One region of the Mesobacillus sp. MER 48 genome, then DNA from elsewhere that is predicted to be linked to it. Evidence: riboswitches for the same ligand, from Rfam matches in the RefSeq annotation. Region 1 holds a riboswitch; each other region holds the start of a gene.
The links. Region 1 has a riboswitch for cyclic di-GMP ahead of M3593_RS15665 (anti-repressor SinI family protein). Riboswitches for the same ligand answer to the same signal wherever they lie in the genome.
Positions count from the first base shown of each region.

Region 2: another riboswitch for cyclic di-GMP. It lies ahead of M3593_RS18575 (hypothetical protein); the one in region 1 lies ahead of M3593_RS15665 (anti-repressor SinI family protein).
Region 3: another riboswitch for cyclic di-GMP. It lies ahead of M3593_RS18740 (YncE family protein); the one in region 1 lies ahead of M3593_RS15665 (anti-repressor SinI family protein).

Region 1 covers NZ_JAMAUR010000004.1:169,023-173,971, forward strand. Annotated here, with positions in the region: gene M3593_RS15645 (carbohydrate kinase) at 1-853, shown strand, start outside; gene M3593_RS15650 (pseudouridine-5'-phosphate glycosidase) at 869-1,792, shown strand; gene M3593_RS15655 (helix-turn-helix domain-containing protein) at 1,855-2,196, opposite strand; gene M3593_RS15660 (hypothetical protein) at 2,415-2,630, shown strand; cyclic di-GMP riboswitch class I at 2,847-2,933, shown strand; gene M3593_RS15665 (anti-repressor SinI family protein) at 2,963-3,091, shown strand; gene M3593_RS15670 (helix-turn-helix domain-containing protein) at 3,190-3,510, opposite strand; gene treR (trehalose operon repressor) at 3,780-4,505, shown strand; gene M3593_RS15680 (late competence development ComFB family protein) at 4,561-4,836, opposite strand.
Region 2 covers NZ_JAMAUR010000006.1:81,599-86,547, forward strand. Annotated here, with positions in the region: gene M3593_RS18560 (lactonase family protein) at 1-727, opposite strand, end outside; gene nadE (ammonia-dependent NAD(+) synthetase) at 947-1,768, shown strand; gene M3593_RS18570 (hypothetical protein) at 1,820-2,164, opposite strand; cyclic di-GMP riboswitch class I at 2,404-2,488, shown strand; gene M3593_RS18575 (hypothetical protein) at 2,763-2,987, shown strand; gene M3593_RS18580 (acetyl-CoA C-acetyltransferase) at 3,041-4,225, opposite strand; gene M3593_RS18585 (GntP family permease) at 4,289-4,949, opposite strand, start outside.
Region 3 covers NZ_JAMAUR010000006.1:113,410-118,358, reverse strand. Annotated here, with positions in the region: gene M3593_RS18740 (YncE family protein) at 1-2,756, opposite strand, end outside; cyclic di-GMP riboswitch class I at 2,872-2,956, opposite strand; gene zupT (zinc transporter ZupT) at 3,105-3,914, opposite strand; gene M3593_RS18730 (peptidylprolyl isomerase) at 4,192-4,949, opposite strand, start outside.

The DNA of each region.
Region 1 (4,949 bases):
TTCGAATCCGGCTGAGAGCTCAAAGTCTTGCGGCGGGGTTGCCAGGAATATTGCGGAGAATCTGGGGAGGCTCGGGAATAATGTCAGTGTGCTGACAGTTGTGGGCGATGACCATGAAGGACACTGGCTGATGGAATACACAAGGGCGTTCGTCGATTTCACTCCGTCCGAGTTCCTCAATGGTCAGTCTACTGGGACCTATACGGCAGTCCTGGACCATGATGGGGAAATGACTGTCGCTTTAGCCGAGATGTCAGTCTATGATTCTATCACTCCAGCATTCATCGATCCCAAATGGGGTTATTTTGCTTCAGCGGATTTCATCATGCTGGACACCAATTTTCCGGCAGATGTGCTGGAGCGGATTATCGAGCGATGCCGCAAGGAAAACATCGAGCTTTGTATCACACCTGTTTCATCGCCGAAAGCGAGGAAATTGCCTGACAACCTGCTGGGGGTTACCTGGCTGATTGCCAATAAGGAGGAAGCGGAAGCGATTTCGGGCATCACAATTGAAAACGAAGGCGACTTTTTCAGGGCTGCAGAGATCATCATACATAAAGGTGTCGAAAAGGTTGTCATCAGCCGCGGAGATAAAGGATTGATCTATTTTACAAGAAAAGGTGAAGCTGGAGTCCTGATTCCCCCAGCGATCTCTGTCATCGATGTGACTGGAGCGGGTGATTCGCTCGTCGCCGGGATCATCTATGCCCATCTTAATGGAATCCCGACTGAGGATGCCTGTAAGATCGGGATGGCCTGTTCGATTATTACCTTGCAGTCGATCGAAACAGTGAACCCCATCTTGAATAATAAACAGTTACTCGAAACTTTCAAACAAAACTTTAAATAAGCGAGGTACAACATGCTGGAGAAGTGGCTTGATTTTTCACAGGAAGTAATAGAAGCGAAGAACGCGGGCAGACCGATCGTTGCTCTGGAATCTACGATTATATCACATGGGATGCCTTATCCACAGAATGTCCAGACAGCAAGGGAGGTAGAGCAGATCATCCGTGATAATGGGGCGGTTCCTGCAACCATTGCCATTCTTGATGGTAAAATTAAGATCGGGCTCTCGGATGAAGAACTGAAGTACCTGGGCAAAAGCAAGAATGTAGAAAAAACCAGCAGACGGGACCTCGCGTATCTGTTATCAACCGGTAAAAATGGAGCAACAACAGTGGCAGCCACAATGATCTGCGCAGAACTGGCAAATCTAGAGGTATTTGTGACAGGAGGAATTGGCGGTGTACATCGTGAAGCGGGAACAACGATGGATATTTCTGCCGACCTGCAAGAACTGGCAAAAACAAATGTAGCAGTAGTATGTGCAGGCGCCAAGTCGATTCTGGACCTGGGATTGACTCTAGAGTATCTTGAAACCCATGGTGTACCTGTTGTAGGCTATGGTACCGATTCATTGCCAGCGTTCTATACACGGACGAGCCCGTATAATGTAAACTTCCGCCTCGATACTCCCGAGGCTGTCGCGGATATGATCAAAACTAAATGGGATCTTGGGCTCAATGGTGGAATCGTCGTTGCCAATCCGATCCCTGAAGGTGATGCAATGGAAGAAAGTTTCATAGCTGACGTGATCGAAAAAGCACTGGCAGAAGCGAAGAAAAAGCATATAGACGGCAAGCATTTGACCCCATTCCTGCTGGGTAAGGTTAAAGAACTGACCGAGGGAAAGAGCCTTGTTGCTAATATCGCGCTTGTCAAAAATAACGCCAGGGTGGGAGCGAAGATTGCCGCCAGCCTTTCCAAACAGAGAATCAGCCATTAAGGCTGTTTTTTTTTGGTATTTTGGTCTAAGATGCATTCTTAATTTGTATTTTATAATACTCGCTACTTTTCTTTATCAATACGGTTCTTGAATTTCATGAAATCAAGGTAATAAGAAAAATCTTCTTTGCTGATCCCATTTTTTATTGCTTCGTCAACAAGTCCGATCCATTCCTCATCAACGGGGATCGAATCAATCCTTTTTGTTTGCTGGCCCATCAGGTTCTCCACAGACGTATCCAGATTGTGGGCAAGTCGTGATAAAACCTGGAGCGAAGGATTTTCTTGAATGCCTCTTTCGATATAACTTAGGTATGACTTGGAAACATTCGCTTTTTGAGAAAGTTCAGTAATAGAATAGTTTCTTTCCAATCTTAATCTTTTAATCTTCTCTCCAACCTTCATCTAGTTATCTCCTTAAAATCAACTATATTCATTATAACGAACAAATAGATTCTTTAAAAAATACGAAATAGTATGAGAATGGAAGGAATTTCTTAAAAAAGAACGATTATTGTTCTTTTTTAAGAAAATTTGCCTTATTATGGACTTTTTCAAAAATGGTTCCTCTGAACTATACTCGAATGGAGTGTAGTAGTACCGAGTTAAGGAGGCAAATGGCAATGTACAGAAAAAACTGCGATCGATGCAATCGTCCCTCGTTTAGCAGCAGTGAACAGGGTGAATGGCTATGTCCGGTGTGTGGCAATGATTTAACAAGGTACCCGTTTTTCAATGCCATCAGCCTTGAAAAAGTAGTCCTAAAGCATCGCGGGAAAAGGCAAACCTATCCAAAAACTTCACAGTCCAAAGGCTTATCTTCAGATTTATGGGGGTGAATGTAAAAAAAGAGTTCAACATTTAAGGATAGGATGCGACAAAAAATACTAGTAAAAAGATTTAAATTTTCAGAAAAATAATGTTTTAATCTATAAATTTGTAATTGTTTGGAAGAAAAAGAAGGATAGTTCCAGAAATTCGCCGACAAATATTTACATGTTAAATATATAGAACAAGGTACAATGACATTGGGAGTAAACGATTAAGCAAAAAGGTACAGATAAAGGCAAACTGGTTGAAAAACCAGGACGCAAAGTCACGGATCTAAGGTGCAAAAGTACTATGATGGCCGGGCCGCCTGGGATACTAACTGTATTTTGGGGGGAAGAACTTGATTAAAGAACAGGTAATTTTCGAAGAATTGGATACAGAATGGATGCAGCTGATCATGGAAGCATTGGAGATGGGAATAAATAAAGAAGAAATCAGGAAATTTTTAATGACCAATAGGCAGGAGTAAAGGATACATAAAGATAATCGTTATATACTCGGGCAGCTCCTTACAGAGGTGCTTTTTATTTTACAAAAAAGGGACAGCGAAATGGCTGTCCCTTGTGATTATTTATTATTGAGTTTCCATTTGTTGAACTCGAGAAATTCACGGAACTGGTCTTTGCTGATTCCGGAATCCATTGCTTCTTTCACAAGATTAACCCAGTCAGAATCAATATTTTCTTTATCGACTTGTTCATGGATCAATTGATCAACCGGGACATTCAGGACTCCAGCGATCTTCTCAAGAAATTGAATTGAAGGATTCGTTTGCAGATTCCGTTCCAAAGAGCTTAAATAGGACTTTGCGACGCCAGCTTGCTCAGCCAACTCGGATAGGGACATTCTTTTCTCTTGTCGAAGTTTTTTGACGCGTTCACCAATCACAGTATCCACACACCTTGTCAATTTATAGTTATATCATAACAAATCTGATAAAATAGTTCCATATTAAGAACACCTTACAGAACAATTATAAACAATCTTCTCAATTTTTGTGGTGTTTTTTTTAATAAAAGGTTGGGAAAAAAATAGTCTCTATAGTTATCGGCGGTTAACGGTGAATTTTTATAAAAAGTAAACAGGATAGTCTATAATATTCTTTTATTCGAAAAAAAGGTAAAATGGTAGCAATCAGACAAGGTACGGGTGATGATATGCAGAAAAAGTATTTATTGATCTATGAAGAAATCGCCAAACAAATCCAGGAGGGGCATTACCACGCCAAAACAATTTTGCCATCTGAAAATGAATTTGCCGAAATGTATCAGACATCACGCGAAACAATTCGCAAAGCCCTGAATCTTCTCGCACAAAATGGCTTTATCCAAAAAATCCGCGGCAAAGGCTCACTCGTGCTCGATTTGAAAAGGCACCAGTTTCCGATTTCCGGGCTAATCAGTTTTAAAGAACTCGCGAAAAATATGGGCGGAAAAGCAAAGACGACTGTGGATGGGTTTGATCTCGAACAGGCAGGAGCGGATATCGCGAGGGAACTGAATGTTGACAATGATGAGATGGTCTGGAAGGTGAAGAGAGTCAGGCATATTGATGAAGAACGGGTCATCCTCGATAAGGATTTTATCGTCGAAAGGCATGTGCCAGGCCTGTCACGCCAAAAATGCGAGAATTCGATTTTTGAATATATTGAGCAGGAACTGGATAAAAAAATCAGTTTTGCCAAAAAGGAATTCACGGTTGAGGAACCGAGTGAAGAGGATCGGGAGCTTCTGGATATGGAAGGATTCCATGCGATTGTCATCGTGAAAAACTATATTTATTTCGATGATGCGACACTTTTCCAGTATACCGAGTCAAGGCATCGTCCCGACAAGTTCCGGTTCGTGGATTTCGCCAGACGTATGGATACACAGAATATATAAAAAAGAGCTGCCGTTGACAGGCCTGGGCGACCAGGCTGTCATTAGGCAGCTTTTATTAATGTTTCGGATATTTTCCGACTAGATGAATGGCACTGATGATCCGTTTATTGATCCAGGCCCTGTTCTCCTGAGTGTTTAGCTGTTCATAAACCATCTTTCGGCCATCTTCCGTAGTGACATAGTGGCTTGGAAGAGTGTTCAGGCTGATGGCGATGATATCATTACGGCACTTCTGGCAATTGCAGAAAGTCTGGTAATCGGGGCTCATCATCAACACATTGACAAGAGTCGAAACCACTTCCTCCATTACATTGATATAACCAAATTTCATGGTGCTCCTTCTCTCCCTAAAGATGTCCTAAATAAATTATAGACGAATTACGCAAATATAAAATCTTTTTTTTGCTTTAAACTTAAGATAGGTCTATTTACATAATTTTATTG
Region 2 (4,949 bases), on a different contig from region 1:
CTGCTGGCAAGGTTGTGATTGCCTGAAGTTGTTCAAAGCTTCCATCTTCAACATTGTATTTTAAGACAAGCACCTCAGAGCTGAATTCTGTCATCAGATAGGCAATTGTGTTGTTTGGATGGAAAACAAGATGTCTTGGACCGCTTCCTGGTGCAATATTCAATACACTCTTTTCAATCAGCTGACCGTTGTCCAGGGTGTAGGTGATCAGTTGGTCGATGCCAAGGTCGATCACTGCCGCATATTTCCCGTCAGGAGTGAAGCCGGCATAATGCGTGTGCGCTTTTTCCTGCCGCTCATCCGGTCCTGAACCCTCATGGACCACGCTTGATAACACATTTTCAATACTGCCGGTTTCAGCGTTCAGCAGATAAGAATCTGCAGTCCCTTTATGGTAATTAGCGGATAAAAGCAGAGTGTTTTCCGGGTTCACGCTCACATGGCAGGGAGATGCTCCTGGAGCAAGCTGTGAATCGATGAAAGATAATTTTCCGGAGTCAAGAATGTTGAAGCCTGCAACTCCTCCGGAATCACCTTCTTTTGCGACTGCATAAAGGAAGCGGTTGTCATCGCTGATTGTCAGGTAAGTAGGGTTTTCCAGAGCTGCAGCTGGTTCCACATCAAGGATTTTTCCATTTGCCGCATCCAATGTGAAAGAATAGATCCCCTCGCTGTTGCCTTTTGTATAGGTACCGAAATAGCCTTTGAACTTTTCATGGGTTGCCATTATGAATGCCTCCAATTTAATTCGCGTTAATACTATGGTTTATAGTCTAGCAAAAAAATCATGGCAGACAAAATGTTACGTCCACCATGGTAATGGGTAAAATAAACATGAGCATTTTTGGTATTGGGATGTTAGGTTTTCTGACGAAAATCTGGACTTTGGACTTTAGAAGGGATATGCTCTTTTTTGAATAGTTTTTCGTGAATTAGGAGGGTTATCATGAGCTTGCAAAAGCAGATAATTGAAGATTTGAATGTGCAGCCGCAAATTGATCCCCAGCAAGAAATCAGGAAAAGAATCGATTTTTTGAAGGAATATTTGCTTACATCAAGGGCGAAAGGGTTCGTTCTAGGCATCAGCGGCGGCCAGGATTCCACTCTGGCGGGGAAACTTGCGCAAATGGCTGCGGAGGAATTGCGGTCAGAAGGCAAGGATGCCAAATTCGTCGCTGTCAGACTTCCTTATGCGGTGCAAAAAGATGAGGATGATGCTCAGAAAGCACTGGAATTCATCAAGCCGGATCAAACGATCACCTTCAATATCCAGCCTGCTGTCGACACCTTCAATACCCAGTTCGAGGAAGCGATTGGCGAGAAGATGACAGACTTTAACAAAGGAAATGCAAAGGCAAGGATCCGGATGATCACCCAATATGCTATCGGCGGGCAGGACGGCTTGCTGGTGATTGGGACAGACCATGCTGCTGAAGCAGTAACCGGATTTTTCACAAAATACGGGGATGGAGGAGCTGACCTGCTGCCGCTTACCGGCTTGAACAAGCGCCAGGGCAGGGAACTGCTCAAAGCATTGAATGCAGAATCGAGACTGTATCTGAAAGAGCCTACCGCTGACCTTTTAGACAACAAGCCGCTTCAATCTGATGAAACCGAACTTGGCGTCAGCTATGAAGTAATCGATGATTATCTTGAAGGAAAGCAGATCGACGAAGCAGCAGCTGCCAAAATTGAGGGCAGATATCTTGCTTCAGAGCATAAACGGCATGTTCCAGCGTCCATGTTTGATTCATGGTGGAAGGAATAAGCACAAAAAAGGCCTGGCTAAGATTTTCAACCAAAAGCCAGGCTTTCCTTTTTATTCAGTTTGCGCAATAGCTAACTGTGGCGCATCCTCTTTGTCTGTCACTTTGTCGATTTTATCGGTGAACATCTGGAAGACCCGCTTTTTTTCTTCCAACTCCTTGATATACTCTTTCAAATCATTGAATTTCTCCTCAAATGGCTGATGATACAATTCGCGAATCTTCCTGTTCAGGTCCGGATTCACTGTTGACTGGACAACCTGCTTCGTGATGTTGAATTTATATGTATACACTTTAAGCTCATTTTTAACTTCGTCATACTCCGCATCTATTTCTTTAAGAATCTCTTCAATTTCTGCTTTCCATTCATCTAGCGACTTTTTAACATGCTGTTCCATAAGGATCCTCCTGCCATTCGCCTGTAATAAAGCTTCTTCCTTTTATTCTAGCAACTGAACTTTACATAGAGATTGCTGGGATATTACATTGTGAAAACAATGCGCTAATCAAAGTTGGCGCCTGAAAGGGTTGTCTATCTTTCATGCGATCACAAAGTTATAGGAAATTAGACTCATCTTTGTAATTAATTGGCGAATTTTGTTGAAAGTATGGTTCTAAAGTTTTATATTTTAAGTAGAACTGAAAAAGGCAAACTTATCGAAAGGTGAGGACGCAAAGCCACGAGTCTAAGGCCATGCTGCTAGGATAGTCGGGTTGCCAATAAAAGATCGGATGAGTATAGAACATATCGGTGAATGGTATTGGTTGACTGTTTGCCAAAGGAAATCCGCCGTCTTTTTTGGAGGGTTTTTTTTATTCTTCCTGGTCCATTCTGCACAATCATGCAAAAAGAACTGAATTTCACGTTTGCCGAGTGTGAGAAAGGATAAATAAAACTTAAGTATCTTGACAGGACGAGTGAAAATAATCCTTTTGGCAGGTTTTGTTTTTAGGAAAAAGGATTTTTGAAAAATAGAATGGAAGGTGGAGGAAACGTTGACTGTATTGTTTGGGACGGTAGAGTACTTTGAACGGGAGATAGAGTTTCATTTAACAGATGTTGAAAAAAGGGAAAGGTTCCAGGAAGAAATTCAGCAGATACAAATGAAGCTGGAAGAAGAGCTTCGGAATGATTTCATCTGTGACGAGAGGCTAAGAAGGGAATGCCTTGAGAATCTATCAAATGCATGCAGTAAATTAACTGAAGATTATGTAGTTTGATAACTACTAAAATATGAAAGCCTGTGGTGCGGACCACAGGCTTTTTCTATTGATTAAACATTTTCGATGATCGTTGCGACACCCATTCCGCCGCCTATGCAGAGGGTGGCCAGTCCGTATTTTTGTTCTCGTTTCTTAAGTTCGTGGATGAGTGTGACTAGAATTCTTGCTCCGCTTGCTCCAATTGGGTGGCCAAGCGCAATGGCACCGCCGTTGACATTTACATTCTCCTCGCTCATGCCAAGTTCCTTCATGACGGAAAGAGCCTGTGCCGCAAATGCCTCATTCGCCTCTACTAAATCGATATCCGTTAACTCCATTTCCGCTTTCTTAAGGGCTTTCTTAACAGCGCTAACAGGCCCAATACCCATGATGGATGGATCAACGCCCGCAGAAGCATTCGCCTTGATGGTTACAAGTGGAGTAACTCCTAGTTCTTTTGCTTTTTTGCCACTCATCACCACAACTGCAGCTGCGCCATCATTGATTCCAGAAGCATTGGCTGCGGTTACGGTTCCGTCTTTCTTGAACGCAGGCCGTAACTTGCCAATCTTTTCAAGAGTGCTGCCGAATTTAGGATGCTCATCCTGATTGACAATAATAGGATCGCCTTTACGCTGTTTCACTTCTACAGGGACGATTTCATCCTTGAAGCGTCCGGAAGTGATCGCTGCTTCTGCCCGATTCTGGCTCTTGACTGCGAAAGCGTCCTGTTCATTGCGCGAGATTTCATATTTTTCGGCAAGGTTTTCGGCAGTAATACCCATATGGTAGTCATTAAATGCACATACGAGTCCATCGCCAAGCAATGTATCAACGAGTTTTTGGTCGCCCATTTTGAAGCCTTCACGCGCACCTTTGAGAACGAAAGGCGCCTGGCTCATATTCTCCATTCCGCCAGCGACAACGATATCGGCTTCACCTGCTGCAATTGCCTGATATGCCAGGTGAACGGCCTTCAAACCTGAGCCGCATAGTTTATTGATTGTCATGGATGGGCATGTCTCTGGAAGTCCTGCTCTCATGGCAGCCTGGCGTGCCGGATTTTGACCAAGCCCGGCTTGAAGGACATTTCCCATGATGACTTCATCGACGGAATCAGCACTAATATTTGCTTTTTCCAATGCAGCCTTAATAGCGGCCGCTCCAAGATCAACTGCAGATACCTTTGAAAAAGCTCCGCCAAAAGCTCCTGTAGCGGTCCTGACCGCACTTGCAATCACAATTGAATTTTCCATTTTTACTGCCCCTTCCGAATTAAAGTTAAGAAAGGGGGAATTGCTCCCCCTTTGTTGTTATTATTATACTAGTCCAGTTAACTTGTAGACTGCAATAATGAAGAATACAGCCAATGTTTTTATTACAGTAATAGCAAAAATATCTTTATAAGATTGTTTATGAGTTAATCCGGTAACAGCAAGCAAAGTAATAACTGCACCGTTGTGAGGAAGTGTATCCATTCCGCCTGATGCCATCGAGATGACACGGTGCATGACTTCCGGCGGGATATTGAATTCTGTGATTGCCTTCATGTAAGTATCAGCCATTGCACTCAAAGCAATCCCCATACCGCCTGAAGCAGATCCAGTCACACCTGCAAGAGTTGTAGTCGTTACTGCTCCATTGATGAGCGGATCTGTGAATGTTGTTGAAATTCCTTTACTCACAACAGAGAATCCTGGAAGAGAGGAAATGACTCCGCCAAAACCGTATTCAGCCCCAGTATTCATCGATGCAAGCAAGGCACCGCCTATTGCAGTGTTGACTCCAACTTTAAATCCTCCGGTAACCTTCTTCCAGTCATATAAAAGAGTAGCCAGGATGCCAAGAATCAACGCCAGTTCAACGGACCAGATTCCAACTACTCCAGCCATCTGGACCGTACCATAGGATTCAAGACCAATCTTTGAAAAATCAAACCCATTCGGATACCATTTTGGCAGATTCACTGTGAAGAATTTG
Region 3 (4,949 bases), on a different contig from region 1:
TGCGAATCAGAGGGATCTGTGTCGATTTCTTCGGTTGTACCACTTTCTTCTCCATTTTGATCTTTAGGAACTTCTATCGGATCTTCTTTAACTGGAGGCTCTTCTCCACTAAAAACATAGCTATATACATTCGATTTTTTAGACTCAACGTTATTCTTGGTTGCTGTAGCAGTAAAGTAGATTTTCTTCCCTGCCCAGCTTTTGAAGTTTTCTATCGGAATAAGAACTGAGGTTCCTTTAATAAGTTCTTCATTCAATTTCTGCGGCGCAGGATTTGAGTCCATATGATAATAGATGCTATATCCATCAATATTCGATACTGCATCCCACTCAAGTCTCAAAAACCCTAATTCAAAGAATTCTCCAGTAAAATTCGCCGGTGGCAAAATAGGAAATTTGTATTCGAAAACATTCGATTTGTCTGATTCCTTCCCATTAACTGATGAAGCGACAGCAAAATAAACTGTTTCCCCGCTCCACTGGTTAAATAACTCACTTGTTAGTTTGTATGAATTAGTTGAAACGAGTGACTCATTTAGTTTCTTCACGGTTGGATCTGATTCTGTGTAGTAGTAAAGATTGTACCCATCCATTAACCTTACGGAATCCCAATTGAAGTTAAGTGTTCCTTCTGTCATATCTGCAGTGAAATTTTCAGGTACTGGTATTTCAAATGTAAATGGAACAGTATTCATTTGAGGAGAATGGGCTCCTCCAAATAATGATTTAACTCCAAAGGTAACGGTTTCTCCGTACATACTTTTCAATTGCATGTCAGTAAGTACATATGAGTTATTTATTATTAAAGAGTCGTCCAGCTTATCAAATGATGTTTCTGTTGATTTTTTTGAGTAAAGGTAATATCCATCTCCTGTTGCCGTATCCCAACTCAACTGAAATGCATCTTCCGGATTGAATCCAACCTGAAGATTTTTTACTAGCTGCTCTTTTAAAGCGGTGAGAGATTCGAATCGATATAATGCTTGTTTGTTAGAGAGATAGATGAATATTTGGCCTGCCTGATCCATTTCAATAAATTGTACTTCCGCAGCTTCAGGATAACCATAGACCTTGCGGTGATCAGCCCGGTTATAGATTCCCTCTTCAGTAAAAACATAGGAATCATTTACATTCAATATCTCAAACTGATAATTCCATTTCCTTTCGGCAATACCAGGATTGCCTAACTGGTGCTCAGCATAAAAAATGTCGTTGTTATCCACAATGACTTTCCTTGATGGATATGAAAATCCTAAGCCATCTTCCGCAACCACGGAACCATCTTGGGGATTCAGGATGTATAAATTTGATCCAGAACTGCCTGATTCACCTAAATAAAGACGATTATTAACAGAATCGAATTCAATATCAGCTTCAAAGTATGTGTCTGAACCTACTTGACTTTCTGTCTGTGTTGTTAAATCAACATGATAGATTTTCACATGTTGATCTTCAGGTACATAATATAAATCTGTTCCGTCTGTTGCAATATTGTATGGTGACTGGGTAGTAGTCACTGTACTGATACTATCCCCATGATTCAAGCCAGTAACAGAGATATTCGTACCACCATAATTTGCAATGTACAACTGATTTCCAACACGGTCAATATCAGTTGGCATTGAACCAATGAACCTGGCGTGTTCTACTTCCAATGTTTCAGAGTTGATATAAAGCAGCAAATTATCATGCTTTGAAATTGCGTATATCTTCTTGTTCGCCTCATCCATTACCCAATCTTGAAGGGGTGGCAATGATAGTTTATTGTTTACAGGTTCATTGAATTGAGCTGCAGGAGCCGTAAAAGAAGCAGTTGATTTCTGGATTGTGCCGTCAGTGACATTGTACAAATAAAGCTCGCCATTCCCGACTAAAAGTTCTTCCACCTTAAAGGAAAATGAATGAACTTTTTGATACGTATCCCTTTTAAAAACACCTGATTTCGTATATACAAAATTCTCATCTGTTCCGAGGATTTTAGCCGCAGTTTCAGATTCTGGATCTTCAAGGTATGAACCGTGAATATTACCTAGATTAAGTGAATCCAGCTTTCTGCCTGCGAAAAATATATCATTCCCATCAAGAATTAGATTTCTTTCTGGATAACTAAAACCATAGCTATCATCATATGTCATTTCTGACTTTAATGAATAATCAGTGGTTGATATCGCCTCAATTGTCGAACCTGATATGCCTGATTCAGCAATATATAAAGTATCCTTTTCGTTATTCAATATTAAGTCTGGCTCATGGAAAGAAGAATATGTATCTCCCTGGATAGTAATCTCTTTATCTAGAAAAGTAGTAAGATTATATTCATAAAGACGCGAATCTTGATCTTCCTCAACATAAAACAGCTTATCACCGGTAATTTCGATCCTATACGGAGCACCAAGTGTAGTAATATATTCTTCTGTAATTTCAGTTGTAGTTAGATCGAAGACAACAATTTTCTTAGTATCTGGCAATGCAATATACAATTCGTTGTTTACCTTTTTAATATCAGAAGGCCTGCCTTGCAATGAAACTGACTTTTCCAATTGCAAAGTAGCAGCGGATAAAATTTGAAGATTTCCTTCTGCAGTTACGGCATAAATTTGGTTTGTTTGCTGGTCAAATATCCAGTCAGCTAAACTGCCTTCTATTTTTAACTGGCCAGTGGCTTCTGCTGTAGCGATCGTGCTTGGAAATATCGGACTTAATGAAGATAGTATTAAGAAAAAAATTAATCCTACATTTAATATTCGAGTTTTCATAACTTCTCCTCTCACACTGTTTTTATTGAAATAAACTAAAAAAACTCCTTTCTGTCAACGCGCCCAATACATACGGGTACCGTTGCCAAAAAGAAGCTGATAAGTTTCTTTTCAATTCGGCAACCCGGCTATCATAGCATTCCTGCCTTAGACCCGTGGCTTTGCGTCCGCGACTTTAGTCGTGTTTGCCATTATCGTTGACAATTTTTGTCGTTTTTTGTTACTTTTTGCTCATGTTTAATACTATATTAGTCACAGTTTGATTTCAATGAATTTTTGGTAAATTTTCTTTTTATGTAAAAAACTATAATAAAAACCAGCTGATTTGCTGGCTTTTATGGCAATTATTTATATAAACAACAACAAACTCACAGCCATGACCGCCATACCGGCTACCAACCCATAAATCGCGAGGTGTGATTCATCGTATTTTTTCGCGGCGGGCAACAGTTCATCAAGTGAAATGAAGACCATGATTCCGGCAACCGCGGCAAAAATGACGCCGAACATAATATCGTTCAAGAATGGCATCAGGAACAGGTAAGCCGCCAGTGCGCCGATCGGCTCTGATAACCCGGACAAAAATGATAGCTTGAAAGCTTTCTTTTTATCTCCGGTCGCGAAATAGACTGGCACGGAAACGGCGATTCCCTCCGGAATGTTATGGATGGCAATGGCAATCGCAATGGCAACACCTAATGCAGGATCCTGGATTGCGGAGGTGAAGGTTGCAATTCCCTCCGGAAAATTGTGAATTCCAATCGCAAGCGCAGTGAATGTACCCATTTTCAATAAAGCTGCGTCGTTGGAAGGTTTATTGGAGATGTTCATATCCTCAACTTTCTTCAGTTCATGAGGATTTCCCTGCTTCGGTATGAACTTATCAATTAAGGCAATCAATACAATTCCCGCGAAAAAACCGCCCACGGTCGCCCAGTTTCCCAATTGCACGCCCATCGCCGAAACGAGAGCATCCTTGGCTTTGACAAAGATTTCAATCATCGATACATAGATCATGACCCCGGCTGAAAATCCAAGAGCCAGCGAAAGGAATTTTGTATTCGTCCGTGATGTAAAAAAAGCAAGGACACTGCCAATTCCTGTGGCAAGGCCTGCAAATAATGTCAAACCGAAAGCAAATAAAATCTCCTCTGTCATTGATATTCTCCTTTTAAAATCGATATTTGTGCTGACCCAACGGGAATTCATCGTCTATGTCTGTTACCTGAATGAATCCATTCAACAGTTCGAAAAATAGTCTTACACTAAAATGTTTCCTTTGGTAAACTTTCAAGATGCAAGAATCCCTTTACCCTAACAATATATGCATTTACCCTAAAAAGTTTCCTTAAGTAAACATTTTATCGTATAAGAAACTCCTTCTGCAAGAATAAAATACAAAAACCCCTGCAAAGCTGCAGAGGTTCCTTCAAAACTATAGATTTCTTTTAATTTTGTAATCTGCCTTTTTCTTTTCAAGCCAGTTTGGATATTCAGTCTGGATTTTTTGGTCGAATAAAGATTCCTTGATTTCTTTCTTATGATCCTCGAATACCGCCGTCTTTGCCGCTTTTTTATCGGCAACTTTAATGATATGGTAGCCAAAGTCTGTTTTTATCGGGGCACTGACTTCCCCCACTTTCATTCCGAAGGCTGCCTCCTCGAATTCTTTCGCCATCTCTCCCTTTCCGAAATAGCCGAGGTCTCCTCCTTTAGCTGCATTGCTTGCATCCGTGGAATATTCTTTGGCTAATTCAGCAAAGTCTTTGCCACTGTCCAGCTCTTTCTTGACTTTCTTTGCCGTTGCCTCATCTTCGACTAAGATATGGCTTGCTTTTACTTGTTCTTTTTGATCAAAACTTTCTTTATTTTCCTCGAAGTATGTTTTCATTTCTTCTTCCGTCACTTTGATAGAAGGTTTAATCATTTTTTCAGCAAGGAGATACATGTGAATGTCCTCCCTGATCCTGTCGATTGACACTTTGTTCTGTTCAAGTGCCGCTGCAAAAGCATCTTCACCGCCATAGGATTCTTGGAGTTTTGTCAGTTCTTCATCTATTTCATTTCCCGTTACTTTTACCTTTTGCTTATCAGCTTCCATTTCAATCACTTTATTGGTGATCAGTGAATCCAATGTATCGGCGCCATACATCTCCGTTAATTTTGTGTTCAATTCATCCTTTGTGATTTTTT